4 regions of the Luteibacter sp. 329MFSha genome follow, and region 4 is predicted to be linked to each of the others. Evidence: riboswitches for the same ligand, from Rfam matches in the RefSeq annotation. Region 4 holds a riboswitch; each other region holds the start of a gene.
The links. A riboswitch is a leader RNA that binds a small molecule or an ion and turns the genes downstream of it on or off. The one in region 4 is predicted to bind cobalamin.
Positions count from the first base shown of each region.

Region 1 (3,992 bases), 280 kb from region 4:
CGAACGCGAGCACGACCGCGACGACGACCGCCGCACCCGCGCCGCGCGACGGCACCAGTTTCCGTCGTACCCACGGCATCAGGAGGTAGATACCGAGCAGCACGGGGACGAGGAGTCGAGGCTCGAGTTGCCACCCGACGAAGCCGACTTCGCCGATGGCCCACACGGTGGTGCCGAGCAGCAGCAGCGCGTAGAGCCACAGCGATGTCGACGATCCGCGTATCAGCGACACACCCGTCGCCGCGACAGCGAGCCCGGCGATCAGGTAGTAGAAGCTGCCGCCGAGTGCGACGAGCCACGCGCCGCCGAACGCGAGCGCGAGTCCGATGACGGCGATCACGGCGCCCGTGATGCGCGGCGGGCGGTGTGAACGAATGATGGGTGACATGGCATATCTCCGGTGCGCGACGCGGTCGTACGCGTCGCGCCCGATGCCGCGTGGTGAACGTCCAAAGATAAGCATGGCAGGTATATCCCGCGTGTACGCGTCGCGTTCGCAGGACGACGATCTTCGGGTGCACGATCTTGCGAGGACACGCGAGCACCCGTCGCCGATGCGATCGGCTCCCACCCTTCGGCAGGCAGCCTGTGGGAGCCGATCGTATCGGCGATCCCGCGGCAGCGGGCACGCCTCCCTCAGCGCTCCCGCATGGCGGCCTCGATCGTATCGGCCGCAATGCGCGCACCGTCCTCGCGCTGGATCACGCGCGCGGCGTCCGCGGCACGACGCGTCACCGCATCGTCGCCCAGCACTTCGCGCAGCAATGCCGCCGCGCGATCCGCCCGATAGCGGGATGCGCGCAGCACACGCCCGACGCCGAGTCGCTCGACGCGCGCCGCGTTGTCCGGCTGGTCGAAGCCGTGGGGCGCGACGAGTTGCGGGCGTCCCGCGCGAAGCGCTTCCTGCGTCGTGCCCACGCCACCGTGATGCACGACCGCCGCCGCGCGCGCGAACAGCGCGCCATGCGGCGCGTATTCCTGCACGAGGACACCTTCCAGCAACGCCGCCGGAAGACGCGCGCGCATCTCGGGCGATCCGGTCAACAACACCGCGCGCCGCCGCAGCGCGACGGAGGCCTCGATGCTTTCCCGCAGGAACGACGCCCCGGCGTGCACCGCGGCCGAGCCCAGCGTGTAGACGATCGGCGCATCGCCCGCGTCGAGGAACGCGGCGAGTTCCGGCGCGAGCCGGTCGCCGCCGGGCGCGTAACGGCACTGCCCTGTGATACGCGTTCGCGCGGGCGCATCCGGCGGGGGCTCGCCGAGCAGCGGGGAGTACATCGCGAGGACACCGTCGCGCGCGTGCTGTCCCTGATGGAACGGATCGCCCCACGGAGAAACCGGCGGCAGTCCCAGCGACACCCTGAAATCGCGTACCGGGCGCGTCCATGGCGCCGTGACGGTGCGCGCGAGGCGGCCCAACCATCCGCCGCGCCGTGGCGAACCGCGCAGGAACGTGTCGAGCCGCGCGTAGCCCGTCGCAGGCGGGTCCCACGCGGAAAGGAAGACGGCCGGCGACAGCACGGCCGAGAGCCATGCGAGCCGCCCCGTCTCGCCGATGATCTGCCCGGCGAACGCCAGCGTCGTCGTGACTATCGCATCGGCCTCCGCGCAGACGGGAGCGAGCGCGGCGTAACTTGCCGCGACGTCCGCCGCGGCGAGATCGCGCACGACGAAGCGCGGCCCGCGCAGGGGATGGAACGCGCGGGCCGCGAAGGCTGCCTTGTCCTCGGGTTCCGCGATCCCGCTGGCAAGGAGGAAGGCGAGTCCCGCCGCCGCGACGGCCTCCCGGTGGATCGCATGCGCGGCGACCGTGACCCGGTGCCCGCGCGCGACCAGCTCGCGCCCGACGGCCAGGAACGGAAACAGGTCGCCCTGCGACCCGACCGTGGCCATCACGATGTGTCGTCCCGCCATGCCTCGCTCCTTTGCCGACCAGGGCATTCTCGCGGCTACCGCGTGCACGGCGCGCGCGCATTGACTTGCCGGCCGTCGACGACTACCTTGCCGGCTGCCAGCGGTCTTTATCTCGATATTCGAATAGAGAGATAAAGCTAAGAGGGAAGCCGGTGCGATTCCGGCGCTGCCCCGCAGCGGTATGTGGAGACGAACCCGTCACAGGCACTGGATCGATGGCGATCCGGGAAGCGACGGGCGAGGCGACGCCCCACGGCGTCACATCCACGAGCCCGAAGACCTGCCGCCGGCCGGAGCGCATGCGTCGTCATGGACGCGTCCGTTCCGTCCGACCTGGGTGCCGTCGAAAGACGGGCGCCCGGTTCGCCCGCGGGGGCGAAGGTCGACGGTCATCCCTCATGACGCGGCCCACCGGCACGCATCGCGTGCGGGTGGACGGCGGCGCGTGGGCGGCCGCCCTTCCCTCCTCTTTTCCCCGAAGAGGATCCATGCATGCCACACGTCACCTACCCCGGATTTCCCCGCATCGGCCGACGCCGCGAATTGAAGCGCGCGCTCGAAGGCCACTGGAAGGGCGAAGTTTCCGCCGATGAACTGCAGTCCGCGGCGCGCGAACTGCGCCTGCGGCACTGGTCGCTCGCTTGCAAGGCGGGCGCCGATAGCGTGTCGGTGAACGATTTCTCGCTCTACGACCACGTGCTCGACGCCGCCGTGACGGTCGACGCCATTCCGCCGCGCTACCGGCGGTTGCACGAGCAGGATCCGCTGGCGGGCTACTTCGCCATGGCGCGCGGACACCAGGACGATACGTTCGACCTGCACGCGCTCGAGATGACGAAGTGGTTCGACACCAACTACCACTACATCGTGCCGGAGCTGTCCGCGGAACAGACGTTCCGCGCCCGGCCGGCCAAGGTGGTCGCCGAATTCCGCGAGGCCATGGCCGCGGGGCACGTGGCGCGCCCGGTGCTGCTGGGACCGGTCACGTTCCTTCGTCTGTCCAAGACCGTCGACGGCAGCGATCCGCTCGCCCTGCTCGACGCGCTGCTGCCCGCGTGGATCGACGTGCTCCACGCGCTGGCCGACGCCGGCGCGGACTGGGTGCAGGTCGACGAGCCCGCGCTCGTCCTCGATCTCGACGAGCCGACGCGCGAGGCCTACCGCCACGCGTATGCGCGGATCGCGGAACGTTCGCGCGCACGCATCCTCCTCGCCACGTATTTCGGCGACCTCGGCGACAACCTCGACCTCGCCGCCTCGCTGCCGGTCGCGGGCATCCATGTCGACCTCGTCCGCGGTGGCGCGTCGGTCGATGCGTTGATCGACGCGCTGCCTCGCGACACCGTGCTTTCCGCCGGCGTCCTCGACGGACGCAACATCTGGCTCAGCGCGCCCGAGGCTGTCCTGCCCCGCGTCGAGGCACTGCGCGATCGCCTCGGCGACGAACGTCTCTGGCTTTCGACATCGTGCTCGCTGTTGCACGTGCCGATCGACGCGTCGGAAGAGAAGCGGCTGCCGGGCGACATCGGTGCGTGGCTGTCGTTCGCGCGGCAGAAGATCGGCGAGTTGCGTCGTTACGCCGACGCCGTCGTCGGATCACCTTCCGCGCGCGAAGCCCTCCAGCGGCAGCAGGCGATCGTGGCGCGGCGCCTCGCGTCGCCGGACGTCGCGCGCGCCGATGTGCGTGCGCGTGTCCGTGGCCTCACGCCGCAGTTCGCTCAGCGACGTTCGGCGTACGCCTTCCGCGCCGCGGTCCAGCGGGAGCGGTTCGCCCTGCCCGACCTGCCGACGACGACGATCGGTTCCTTTCCGCAGACCGCCGAATTGCGCAACGCCCGCGCCGCGCACCGCGCCGGCAGGCTCGACGACGCGTCGTACGCCGAGGTGCTGCGCGACGAAGTACGTCGCGCCGTGCGCTTCCAGGAGGAGGCCGGCATCGACGTGCTCGTGCATGGCGAGCCCGAGCGCAACGACATGATCGAATACTTCGGCGAGCAGCTGGCGGGCTTCGCGTTCACGTCGCTGGGCTGGGTGCAGAGCTACGGCTCGCGCTGCGTGAAGCCACCGGTCATCTA
Region 1 covers NZ_FOJE01000002.1:287,289-291,280, reverse strand. Annotated here, with positions in the region: gene BMW54_RS12580 (membrane-bound PQQ-dependent dehydrogenase, glucose/quinate/shikimate family) at 1-388, opposite strand, end outside; gene BMW54_RS12575 (glycosyltransferase) at 637-1,917, opposite strand; cobalamin riboswitch at 2,002-2,220, shown strand; gene metE (5-methyltetrahydropteroyltriglutamate--homocysteine S-methyltransferase) at 2,410-3,992, shown strand, end outside.
Region 1: linked by a shared signal. The riboswitch ahead of metE (5-methyltetrahydropteroyltriglutamate--homocysteine S-methyltransferase) and the one ahead of btuB (TonB-dependent vitamin B12 receptor) in region 4 are both predicted to bind cobalamin.

Region 2 (3,992 bases), on a different contig from region 4:
AGCACGCGCAGCGGCGCTACGCGGTCCGATTCCGACGGAGCCACCGCCGCGATGGGATCCGCCGGGCGCTGCCGCGTGGCGAGCACGTGACGGACACGGCGCGCCAGCTGATCGCGCGTATAGGGCTTGCTCAGCAGCTCGACGCCCTCGTCGAGACGGCCGCCGTGGACGATCGCGTTTTCGGTATAGCCGGAAGTGAAGAGCACGGCGATGCCCGGCTGCCGCTCGACCGCCTTGCGCGCCAGCTCGGGGCTGCGCAGCGTGCCAGGCATGACGACGTCGGTGAACAGGAGATCGATCGCGATACCGCTTTCGATGATCGAGAGCGCGCTCTGCGCGTCGCGCGCCTTGAGCACGCGATAGCCGAGGTCGCCGAGCATGCCGACGACGGTCTCGCGCACGGCGTCGTCGTCTTCCACGACCAGCACGGTTTCGTCACCACCACGCACGCCTTCCTCCTCGACCGCGACGACGCGGTCCTCGCTCTGCGTCGAACGCGGCAGGTAGATCTTCACGGTGGTGCCGTGGCCGGGTTCGCTGTAGATCTTCACGTGACCGCCGGACTGCTTGACGAAGCCGTACACCATGGACAGGCCCAGGCCCGTGCCCCGTCCTTCGGGCTTGGTCGTGAAGAACGGTTCGAAGACCTGCTCGATGATCTCCGGGGGAATGCCGGTGCCCGTATCGGTGACCGCGATCATCACGTACTGGCCCGGACGCAGATCGCCATGGGCGTCCGCGTACGTCGCGTCCAGCAGCGCGTTGCCGGCCTCGATCGTGAGCTTGCCCTGCCCTTCCATCGCGTCGCGGGCATTGATCGCCAGGTTGAGCAGCGCGTTCTCCACGTTGCCCGGGTCGATGAGCGTGTTCCACAGGCCGCCCGCGACCACGGTTTCCACCTCGATGGCCTCGCCGAGCGCGCGCCGGAGCAGGTCGTCCATGTCGCGGACGAAGCGGCCGATGTTCACCACCTTGGGCGCGAGCGGCTGGCGGCGGCCGAAGGCGAGCAGCTGGGCGGCGAGCTTCGTGCCGCGCGTGACGCCGGCCATGGCGTTGGCGACGCGACGCTCGGCGCGCGCGTTGCCGGCGATGTCCGCCCCGAGCAGCTGGAGGTTGCCGCTGATGACCTGCAGCAGATTGTTGAAGTCGTGCGCGACGCCGCCGGTCAATTTGCCGATGGCGTCCATCTTCTGGGCCTGGCGGAGCTGGCCGTGGGTGATCCCCAGTGCCATGTCGCCGTCGCCCTGGGTCCAGCCACCATCGACCGCGCCCGCGGGCTGGAAGGTCCCGAGCACCACCGGCCCGAGGGTCTGATCGTTCCAGGCTTCGAAAGCGACCCGCCACGGGCCACCGGTCCCCGTCGCGATCTGGAAGCCGCGCGCGGTGTCTTCATCGGGCGCTGCCAGCGCCGCCTCGACGCGTTCGCGCCCCTCGGCGTTCCACATCGACAGGAAGCCCCCTTCGGGCATCCGGCCGGCGGCCCACGCGTTCGCGTACAGGATGTCCCCGGCGGGAGAAAGCGCCACGAATCCATAAGGAAGCGAATCGAGCGACCGGGAGATGAGGCTGTGGTCCTGCAGCGCGAGCGACGGGGGCATCGGGCCTCTATGGGTCCGCAAAAAGAAGTTCACAGTTTATCGTCGGACCCCGGTCAACTTTGTGTAGACGACCTTCACATCGTGCGAAGGGCGGCAGGGCGCGGCGTATCAGGGACATAGCAGGTGACCCCACATCTTGTGTTGACCCACCGCAGGTCCGCCTATATCGTGTGTCGCGTTGGTGTCCGGCGAGGCGCGACTGCCCGTCGGACTTAAAAGGGAATCCGGTGCGAATCCGGAACTGCCCCGCAGCGGTAAGTGGAAACGACCCCGTCATCAGCACTGGCCCTCCGGGGGCTGGGAAGCGACGGGCTAGGTCGGCCCGAAGGCCCTCGTCCACGAGTCCGAAGACCTGCCGACAGTCGGTGCCCAGCGCGGCGCCGATTCGTGGTGACGGCTTCCGCGGGGAGGCACGTCGCGGACCGGAGCGCCTTCGTGCGCGCTCCGTCGCGACCCTTTCCGCCCGGCCCGAACCGCGTCGAGACCCGTTCGAGGGAACGGGAGTCCGGACACGGCCCTGGGGCACGCCAATGACGATCACGATGGATTCCTCCGCGCGCGAGCGCACCGAGACGGCCGACGCCGCCGTCACCACTTCGACCACGGCCGCCAGCACGGCACCGGCCGCCGGCTACCGCAACGACGCGCCGCCGGCCTTCACCCTGACGCCCCCGCACAACCCGGGCCAGATGCGCGTGACCAAGCGCAACGGCGGCCAGGAAGCCGTGGACGTGAACAAGATCGTGCGCGCGGTGACGCGCAGCGCCGACGGACTGTTCGCGGTCGATCCCATGCGCGTGGCGCTGAAGACGATCGGCGGCCTCTACGACGGCGCGACCACCCAGGAGCTCGACCAGCTCTCGATCCGCACCGCGGCGGCGCTCACCGCCGAGGAGCCGGAGTACGGCCAGCTCGCCGCGCGCCTGCTCGCCGCCTTCGTCGACAAGGAAGTGTCGGGCCAGGACATCCACTCGTTCTCGCAGTCGATCTCGACCGGCTTCGAGCTGGGCATCCTCAACGAGCGCCTCCGCGATTTCGTGCAGGTGAACGCGCGCAAGCTCAACGACGCCGTCGATACCTCCGCCTCGCGCCGCTTCGAATACTTCGGCCTGCGCACGGTCTACGACCGCTACCTTCTGCGCCATCCGACGAAGCGGTTCGTCATCGAGACGCCGCAGTACTTCTTCATGCGCATCGCGTGCGCGCTCGGCGGGAACGACGTGGCCGAGACGCTCGAGCTGTACCGCATGCTCTCGTCGCTGGAATACCTCGCCAGCTCGCCGACGCTGTTCAACGCCGGCACCGCGCACGAGCAGCTCTCGTCGTGCTTCCTGCTCGATTCGCCGCAGGACGCGCTGGAGTCGATCTACGCCAAGTACGGCGACGTCGCGCAGCTGTCGAAGTTCGCCGGTGGCATCGGCCTCGCCTACTCGCGCATCCGTTCGCGCGGTTCCCTGATCAAGGGCACCAACGGTCATTCGAACGGCCTCGTGCCGTGGCTGAAGACGCTGGACGCTTCCGTCGCCGCGGTGAACCAGGGCGGCAAGCGCAAGGGCGCCGCCTGCGTGTACCTCGAATCGTGGCACGCGGACATCGAGGAATTCCTCGAGCTGCGCGAGAACACCGGTGACGACGCGCGCCGCACGCACAACCTGAACCTCGCCAACTGGGTGCCCGATCTCTTCATGCGCCGCGTGGAGACCGACGGCGACTGGTCGCTGTTCGATCCCAAGATCGTGCCGCACTTCGTCGACACGTGGGGTCCGGCGTTCGACGCCGCCTACGAGAAGGCGGAGGCCGACGGCCTCGCCGTCAAGTCGATCAAGGCACGCGAACTCTACGCCCGCATGCTGCGCTCGCTCGCGCAGACGGGTAACGGCTGGATGACGTTCAAGGACCGCTCGAACGCCACCAGCAACCAGACGGCGCTGGCGAAGAACGTCATCCACCTGTCGAACCTGTGCACCGAGATCCTCGAGGTGACCAACGAGAACGAGACCGCGGTGTGCAACCTCGGCTCCGTGAATCTCGCCCGCCATGTGGTCGACGGCGCGTTCGACTTCGACAAGCTCGCCGCGACCGTGCGCACCGCCGTGCGCCAGCTCAACCGCGTGATCGACCTGAACTTCTATCCGATCGCCACGGCGAAGACGGCGAACCTGAAGTGGCGCCCGGTCGGCCTCGGCGTGATGGGCCTGCAGGATGTCTTCTTCAAACTGCGCCTGCCGTTCGATTCGGACGAGGCACGCGCGCTGTCGACGCGCATCCAGGAAGAGATCTACTTCCACGCGCTGTCGATGTCGAACGAGATCGCCGAACGCGACGGCGCCCACCCGGGCTTCGACGAGAGCCGCGCCGCCAACGGCGAGCTGCAGTTCGACTACTGGCCGGCCG
Region 2 covers NZ_FOJE01000005.1:30,019-34,010, forward strand. Annotated here, with positions in the region: gene BMW54_RS17200 (response regulator) at 1-1,598, opposite strand, end outside; cobalamin riboswitch at 1,761-1,973, shown strand; gene BMW54_RS17205 (ribonucleoside-diphosphate reductase subunit alpha) at 2,141-3,992, shown strand, end outside.
Region 2: linked by a shared signal. The riboswitch ahead of BMW54_RS17205 (ribonucleoside-diphosphate reductase subunit alpha) and the one ahead of btuB (TonB-dependent vitamin B12 receptor) in region 4 are both predicted to bind cobalamin.

Region 3 (3,992 bases), on a different contig from region 4:
TGCGTCTTGTCCTCGGCGCCTTCGCCGAGCACGGTGCCGTTCACCAGGCCGCAGCCGACGATGGGCACGTTCACCGAGCGGCTGTCGGTGATCCACGGGCAGTTCGCATTCGCAGCGTAGCCGAGGTTGCGCTCGTGGCGGGTCTTCGTGTGACCGTACAGCGCCGTGACCGTCAGGTCGTCGGTGAGGTAGCCGGTGTACTTGCCGATGTAGACGTCGCCGCCGGGCGCGGAACCCGGGCCGGCGTCGAAGTTCTTGAGGTTGTCGGTACCGAGGTACGCCGCGCGGTGGCCCGTCGCGTAGTCGTACTTGTAGATGCTGCGCTCGGTGTTCGTCTTGTCGCCGAGACCCGTCACCTCGAGGAGGTGGTTGTCGGTGATGTTCCAGTCGATCTTGGCCATCCACTTCGTGGCCTTGTTCTCCTGGTAGGTCTTCTGCGGCGCGGTGATGACGCTGGTCGACTTGCTGTTCGAACGGGTGAAGTCACCCGCCGCGAACAGGAACAGCTTGTCCTTGATGAGCGGACCGCTGATGTAGCCGGTGTACTGCGTATCGGTGCTCTTGTTGCCGGAACGCGTCTGGTAGAGCGTGCCGTTCTTGCGATAGATGTTGCGCGGGCTCTGGCGCAGGCCGGCCGGCTGGAAATACATGCCGACGCCGCCCTTCCATTCGTTGCCGCCGCGCTTCGTCACGATGTTGATCACGCCGCCGGTCGAACGGCCGTATTCGGCGCCGTAACCACCCGTGAAGATCTGCTGCTGGTCGATCGCGTCGTACGGCAGGCTGGTGAAGCCGAGGCCCGTCAGCGCGTTCGTGACCGCGTAGCCGTTGATGTAGTACTGGTTCTCGGATGCCGACGAACCACCGAACGAAGCGACGTTGCCGTAGCGGCTGTCGCCGGAGATCACGCCGGGCGCGAGCAGCGCCGCGGCGGTCACGTCGCGGGCGAGCGGCAGCTTCTGCAGCTGCTCGGACGTCAGCACCGTGCGCGAGTCGACCTGCGAGACGTCGATGGCGGGCAGTGCGTTGCCGGTGACCTGGACGCCTTCGAGCGTCTGGGCTTCGCCACTGCTGGCGACCGCGCCACCGAACGATACGTCGACGCCGCCCAAGCTCACCTGCACGTTGTCGCGCGTCTCGGCGGTCTGGCCATTGCGTTCGACGGACACGCGGTAGCGGCCGACCGGAAGCGAGCTGGCGCGATAGCGACCGTCGGCGTCGACGCCGACGTCGCGCGTGAGGCCGGTATCGAGGTTCTGCAGGTGCACGACGGCACCTTCCGGCTGCGCGACGCGACCGAAGACATTACCCGACGCATTGGACTGGGCCAGGACGGCACCGCTCGCGAAGCAGAGCGCGAGGGCTGAACAGAGGGCGGAGCGGCGGATCGCTACGGCGCGATAGTCGGAACGTTGCATGTTTGTCTCCCCAGGAAACCGCAAGAAAAGCCGGTCACAAAGCGCGGACCGGACGTTGTTCTCGATTGCCGTAAACCACGTCTCGCCAGCCTGTTCCCCTCCCGGGAAATCCAGCCGCCGGGACGCGTTCTCCCCGTGGCGTAATAAATCGCCCCCTTACGGCAATCTGTTACGGTTGTAATCGAATCATTTTGCGATGGTCAAGTGCATGTTAAGCCTCATTACAACAAATTGCGCTTTTTCAAGGGTTTGCTTGTTATCTGCCATCGTGCGGTAAACGTTTACGTGAATCGCGGCCAGGTCCGCTCCTACCGATCGGCGCAGTGACTTTCGGGGCCCTGCGCGGTAGCATCCGCGCCGTTCGGGTGTCCCGCTGGCGTCGGCCAGGGGATGAAACGGGAAGCCGGTGCGCCACGTCGTTCGTGGCAAGGCCGGCACTGCCCCCGCAACGGTAAGCGTCGACGGATGGCCCCGGTCAGGGGCCCCGTGGAACCGGTCACGCGCCACTGCGAAAGCGGGAAGGCACCGGTTCCGGCCAGTCCTGGCACGCGCGAGTCCGGAGACCGGCCCGATGAAGCGACCCGCCCCTTGCCTGGCGGGCGCTCCTGTTTCGGTCGATTCGCGGAGGGCGGATCCGGACAGCCGCCGGGTCTCGCTTCCCGTTCGCCGTTCGTGCCCGTCCTCCTCGCGCGACCTTTCGTATGGCCGCGTCACGCGGCGGAGGAAGACGGTTCCATGAAGAAGACCCTGCTCGCGACGGCCTTGCTGTCGTCCATCGCCATGGCGCACGCCGCGGACACCCCCGATCAGCTCGATGCCGTGGTGGTGACCGCCAACCGCGCGCCGACGCCGGTGGACGACGTGCTCGCACCGGTCACCGTGATCACGCGCGAGGACATCGAGCGCCTGCAGCCGGTCGAGCTGCGCGATCTGCTCACGGGCCTGCCGGGGGTCAACGTGGCCAACACCGGCGGCATCGGCCAGCAGACCTCGTTGTTCATGCGCGGCACGAACTCCGCGCACACGCTGGTGCTCGTCGACGGCGTCCGCGTCGGTACCGTGGGTGCGGGCCTGCCCGCCTACGAGCAGCTGCCCGTCGACCAGATCGACCGCATCGAGGTCGTCCGCGGGCCGCGTTCGTCGCTCTATGGCTCCGACGCCATCGGCGGCGTCATCCAGATATTCACCCGTCACGGGCAGGCCGGCGAGGCGCCGACACCGTCGCTCTCCGTCACCGGCGGCAGCCACGGTTACACGGCAGGACAGATCGGGATCTCCGGCGGCACGCGACACGCCTGGTACAACGCCAGCCTCGGCGGCCAGTACACCTCGGGCATCAATGCCTGCCGCATCGGCGCGGGCACGGCGTTCCAGGGCTGCTTCACCGACGAGCCCGATCACGACGCGTACCGCACGTACAACGGCGCGCTCTCGGGCGGCTACCGCTGGGACGACGGCACCGAGTTGACGGGCAGCTGGCTGCGCAGCAAGGGCGACATCGAATACGACGGCGACTTCCAGAACTTCACCCGCCGCTCGCAGCAGGTGGCCGGCGCGAAGCTCGCCTTCGATGCGATGGCCGACTGGCGCATGTCGCTGAGCCTCGGCCAGAACCAGGATCGCGCGGACAATTACCTCGACGGCGCGGACAAGACGCTCGACTTCGTCGATTACGGTGTCGACAAGGCGCGCGTGGGTTATCTGTATTCGAAGCGCAACCAGGCCACCTGGCAGAACGACTTCACGCTGGCGAAGGACCAGACGCTCTCGGTCGGCGTCGACTACCAGCAGGAAAAGCTCAAGAGCGATACGGATTACCTCAAGGACACCCGTAACAACACCGGCGTGTTCGCCCTCTACCAGGGCGTGTTCGGGCCTCACGAGATCCAGCTCTCGGCGCGCCACGACCACAACACGCAGTTCGGCAATCACACCACCGGCTCGGCGGCTTACGGCTTCCGCTTCGACAACGGCATGAAGATCACGGCCTCGTACGGCACGGCCTTCCATGCGCCGACCTTCAACGACGAGTTCTACCCGTACGGCGCGCCGGTCGACCTGAAGCCGGAGAAGTCGCGGACCGCGGAGATCGGCCTGTCCGCCCGTCCCGGCGTGTGGAACTGGGCGGTCAACGCGTACCAGACCACGGTGGACGACCTGATCGGCTTCGACGCGAACTTCCTCCCGATCAACGTGAGCAAGGCGCGCATCCGCGGCCTCGAGGGCCAGGTCGGCGCCGATGTCGACGGCTGGCACGTGCGCGGCTACCTGACGTTCCAGCAGCCGGAGAACCGCGACGACGGCGTCCAGAAGGACAACCTGCTCGCCCGCCGCCCGCGCCGCATCGCGCGCGCCGACCTCGACAAGGACCTCGGTCCCGTCACCGTCGGCGGTTCGGTGTACTCGGCCGGCTACAGCTACGACGACGCGGCCAACACCCGCCGTCTCGGCGGCTACGCGACGGCCGACCTGCGCGCGACCTGGCACCTGGACACGGCGTGGAGCGTGCAGGGTCGGGTCGCCAACGTGGCCGACAAGCGCTATGAGACCGCGTCGTACTACAACCAGCTCGGG
Region 3 covers NZ_FOJE01000004.1:2,133-6,124, forward strand. Annotated here, with positions in the region: gene BMW54_RS15645 (TonB-dependent receptor) at 1-1,418, opposite strand, end outside; cobalamin riboswitch at 1,765-2,005, shown strand; gene BMW54_RS15650 (TonB-dependent receptor domain-containing protein) at 2,154-3,992, shown strand, end outside.
Region 3: linked by a shared signal. The riboswitch ahead of BMW54_RS15650 (TonB-dependent receptor domain-containing protein) and the one ahead of btuB (TonB-dependent vitamin B12 receptor) in region 4 are both predicted to bind cobalamin.

Region 4 (3,992 bases):
TTTTCTGGAAGGTGGTCGCGACGCCGATCGCGGCCAGGTCCGCTCCAACGGAGGCGGGTTGGAGCGCACCCGGGCGCGATGCTTTTTGTGGAGGTGGTCGCGACGCCGAATCGCGGCCAGGTCCGCTCCAACGGAGGCGGGTTGGAGCGCACCCGGGCGCGATGCTTTTCGTGGGAGGTGGTCGCGACGCCGGATCGCGGCCAGGTCCGCTCCAACGAAGGCCCGTTGGAGCGCACCCGGGCGCGATGCTTTTCGTGGGAGGTGGTCGCGACGCCGGATCGCGGCCAGGTCCGCTCCAACGGAGGCGGGTTGGAGCGCACCTGGGCGCGATGCTTTTCGCGGAAGGTGGTCGCGACGCCGATCGCGGCCAGGTCCGCTCCAACGGAGGCGGGTTGGAGCGCACCCGGGCGCGATCGCAGGATGGGGGTGCGATCACAGCCACACGGCGTTCCAGTACGGATAGTCGTTCACGGACGAGACCAGGCCCGCGCGCAGTGGATTGCCTACGATGTATCTCGCCGCCTTGATCACCGAGTCCTCCGATCGAAGCGCTCTCTCATGGAAGCCGCGCTGCCAGATGGGTCCCCGTCCGACGGCACGCGCTGACGACGCCTTGAACCGGCTCATCAGCGTCGAAAGCGACTGATCCTGGAGTCGCACGAGCCCATGCCAGTGGTCAGGCATCAGGACCCACGCGAGGCACTCCGCGTCGCCCCACGTCGCCGCGTCATGACAGACGCGACTCGCCGCCCGTGCGGATGCGATGCAAGCGAATAGCGGATATCGCCGGTTGACGGCGGTCGTAACCAGGTAGACCTGGCCAGGTAGCGAGGCCCTGCCGAGGCGAAGTCGCGCGGTTCCGGATCGATGGGGCATATCGAACGATGTGCCAATGCGTGTACGGAGTTAAACGGAGGCTTGCCGTCGCTCGCTGAAGGCGCGGCCCGCGTCGTCCAGGTGGTCGTAGCGCCCAATCGCGGCCAGGTCCGCTCCAACGAAGGCGGGTTGGAGCGCACCTGGGCGCGATGCTTTTCGGCGGAGGTGATCGCGACGTCGATCGCGGCCAGGTCCGCTCCAACGGGGCGGTTGCTTTCCGTGGAGGTGGTCGCGACGCCGATCGCGGCCGGGTCCGCTCCAACGGGTTGCCGCGATGGCCGAGTCGGTGGGCGTGCCTGCGAAATGCCACAGCCGGAGCAGGGAATACGCCGTCGCCGCCGCGATCATGGTCCGATCGCCAGGGGGATCACACGCCATGCCACGCACGCCGGGACTCGACACGCTGCGCGCGATCGCCATCGTCTGGGTGATGCTGTTCCACAGCTACCTGGTCGGCGGACTAGGCGATGGTTTCGGGTTCCTGGAGCGTTCCGGATGGATGGGCGTCGACCTGTTCTTCGCGTTGAGCGGCTACCTGATCGGCTCGCAGGTGTTCGTGGCGCTGCGCGATCGGGGGACGATCGACCTCACCGCGTTCTACATGCGTCGGGCGACGCGTATTCTTCCGGCGTTCGTCGTCGTGCTCGCGCTTTACGCATGCTGGCCCGCCTGGCGCGAGACGCCGGGCATGCAGCCGTTGTGGCAGTTCCCGACCTTCACCTTCAACCTGCTCTTCGACAACGGCGACAACTACGCCTTCTCGCATGTCTGGTCGCTTTGCGTGGAGGAGCACTTCTACCTCCTGTTCCCTTTTCTCGCCATCCTCGGCAGCCGCGGATCGTCACCTGCGCGTTTCGTCGTCATGTGCACGGTGGTGATCGTGGGCGGCATGTGCCTGCGGGCATGGCTATGGCAGCACGAGATCGCGCCGCTGCGCGCGACCGGCGCGAACGTCGGCCTGGCGTACCTGCGCTACCTCTACTATCCGACCTGGTCGCGCCTCGACGGCCTGCTCGCGGGCGTGGTGCTGGCGGCGTGCCGCGTCTATCGGCCGGCGACCATGGCCTTTCTGCACGCACGGGAGGGCACCGTGCTGCTCGCCGCGGTTACACTCCTGGCGCTGGCGCTCGTCCTCTTCGATGGTGCGCGGACCGACTTCTGGCCCTGCGTCGTGGGCTATCCGCTGCTGGCGCTCGCTATGGCGCTGTTCGTCGCGGCAGCCAGTGGCGACACCTGGCTGGCGAGACTGCGGGTGCCTGGCACGGCGTGGCTCGCGGCGGCGTCGTATAGCCTCTACCTGAGCCACAAGGGCGTCTTCACGCTCGTGGACTCCGTTCTGGACGGCCATCTGGAAGGCCATCGCTTCGCGCGTTTCGTCCTCTATGCCGTCGCGACGCTCGCCGGCGGCGCGGCGCTGCACTACGCGGTGGAACGCCCTGTGCTGCGCTGGCGTGACCGCCGTCGTCACGCTTCCGCTACAATGCCGCCTCCCAAGGTGATCCATGGCGTCAGCGCCACGGATTGAAACGGGAATCCGGTGACGCGCGTGGCCTTAAGGCCTCGCGCCATTCCGGAGCTGCCCCCGCAACGGTAGGCGAGCAACGAGGTCGGCATCGAAGCCACTGTGTCCGCGAGACATGGGAAGGCGCCGTCCGGCAGGGTTCCATCCCTGCGCTCGCGAGCCCGGAGACCGGCCATGGGTTCACCGGACAGGCGGAGGGCCATGTCGTGGGTGGCTGGCCGTCGGCCGGCAGTCCCGCGTCTTCCTGCGTCCGTCCCTCGCCATTCATGCCGCACGGGTCGGTGCGGTTCGCAGGGAGTCACCCAGTGTCGTTTCGTTCTTCCACCCTCGCGGTCGCCATCGCGTCGGGTCTCGTCGTTCCCGTCGCGGCGTTCGCCGCCGACGCCTCTTCCGACCTCGACGGTGTCGTGGTCACGGCCAGCCGCACCGAGCAGACGCAGAACCAGGTGCTCGCCGCGTCCACCGTGATCGATCGCGCGGAGATCGAACGCCTGCAGCCGCGTTCGCTCGCCGACCTCCTCCGCGCCACGCCGGGCATCTCCATCGCGAACAACGGCGGCCCCGGGAAGTCGACGTCCGTGTTCCTCCGCGGCACGGAATCGGACCACGTGCTCGTGCTCGTCGACGGCGTGAAGATCGGCTCCGCGACCTCCGGCACCGCCGCGTTCCAGGACATTCCCGTCGACCAGATCGAGCGCATCGAGATCGTGCGCGGTCCCTATTCGAGCCTGTACGGCTCCGACGCGCTCGGTGGCGTCATCCAGATCTTCACCCGCCATCCGCAGGGCGCCTTCGCACCGAATGTCTCCGTCGGCGTCGGCAGCTACGACACGCTGCGTGGCGCGGTGGGCTTCGCCGGCCGCGGCACGCAGGGCTGGTATTCGGTGGAGGCGAGCCATGAAAAGACCGACGGCATCAACGCGTGCCGCGGCAAGCCCAGTCCGCGCGGCGCGGGTTGCTACACGTACGAACCGGATCGCGACGGCTACCGCAACAACGCGCTGTCGCTGAAGGGCGGCTGGCGCTTCGACGAACAGTGGGACGCCGACGCGACCGCGACGCGCACCGAGGGTCGCAACCACTACGACGGCACCAGCAGCAACTTCGCGGAGTCGGCGACGCAGGTGCTTGGCGGTCGCGTGAGGTACAAGCCCGCGAAGGACGTGCTCGTGACGGCCAATGTCGGTCGCAGCGAAGACCTGTCCACCGACTACCTGTATGGCGACTATGCCGACACGTTCAACACGCACCGCGACCTCGCCTCGTTGCAGGCCGACATCGGCCGTGTGGGTGGCGCGGCCGGCCTCACGACCCTCGGCTTCGACTGGCAGCGCGACCGCGTCGTGGGCAGCACGGATTACTTCGTGGACGCCCGGCGCAACCATGCCCTGTTCGCGCAGTGGCAGCAGGAGTTCGGCGACAACTCGCTGCAGGCGAGCCTGCGCCGGGACGAGAACAGCCAGTTCGGCGGAAAGACGACGGGCAGCCTGCAATACGGCTACGCGCTCACGAAGTCGCTGCGCGTTACCGGCAGCTACGGCACGGCGTTCAAGGCACCCACGTTCAACGACTTGTACTACCCGGACTACGGCAA
Region 4 covers NZ_FOJE01000002.1:10,543-14,534, forward strand. Annotated here, with positions in the region: gene BMW54_RS11340 (REP-associated tyrosine transposase) at 433-876, opposite strand; partial or broken gene BMW54_RS11345 (acyltransferase) at 1,253-2,341, shown strand; cobalamin riboswitch at 2,353-2,590, shown strand; gene btuB (TonB-dependent vitamin B12 receptor) at 2,704-3,992, shown strand, end outside.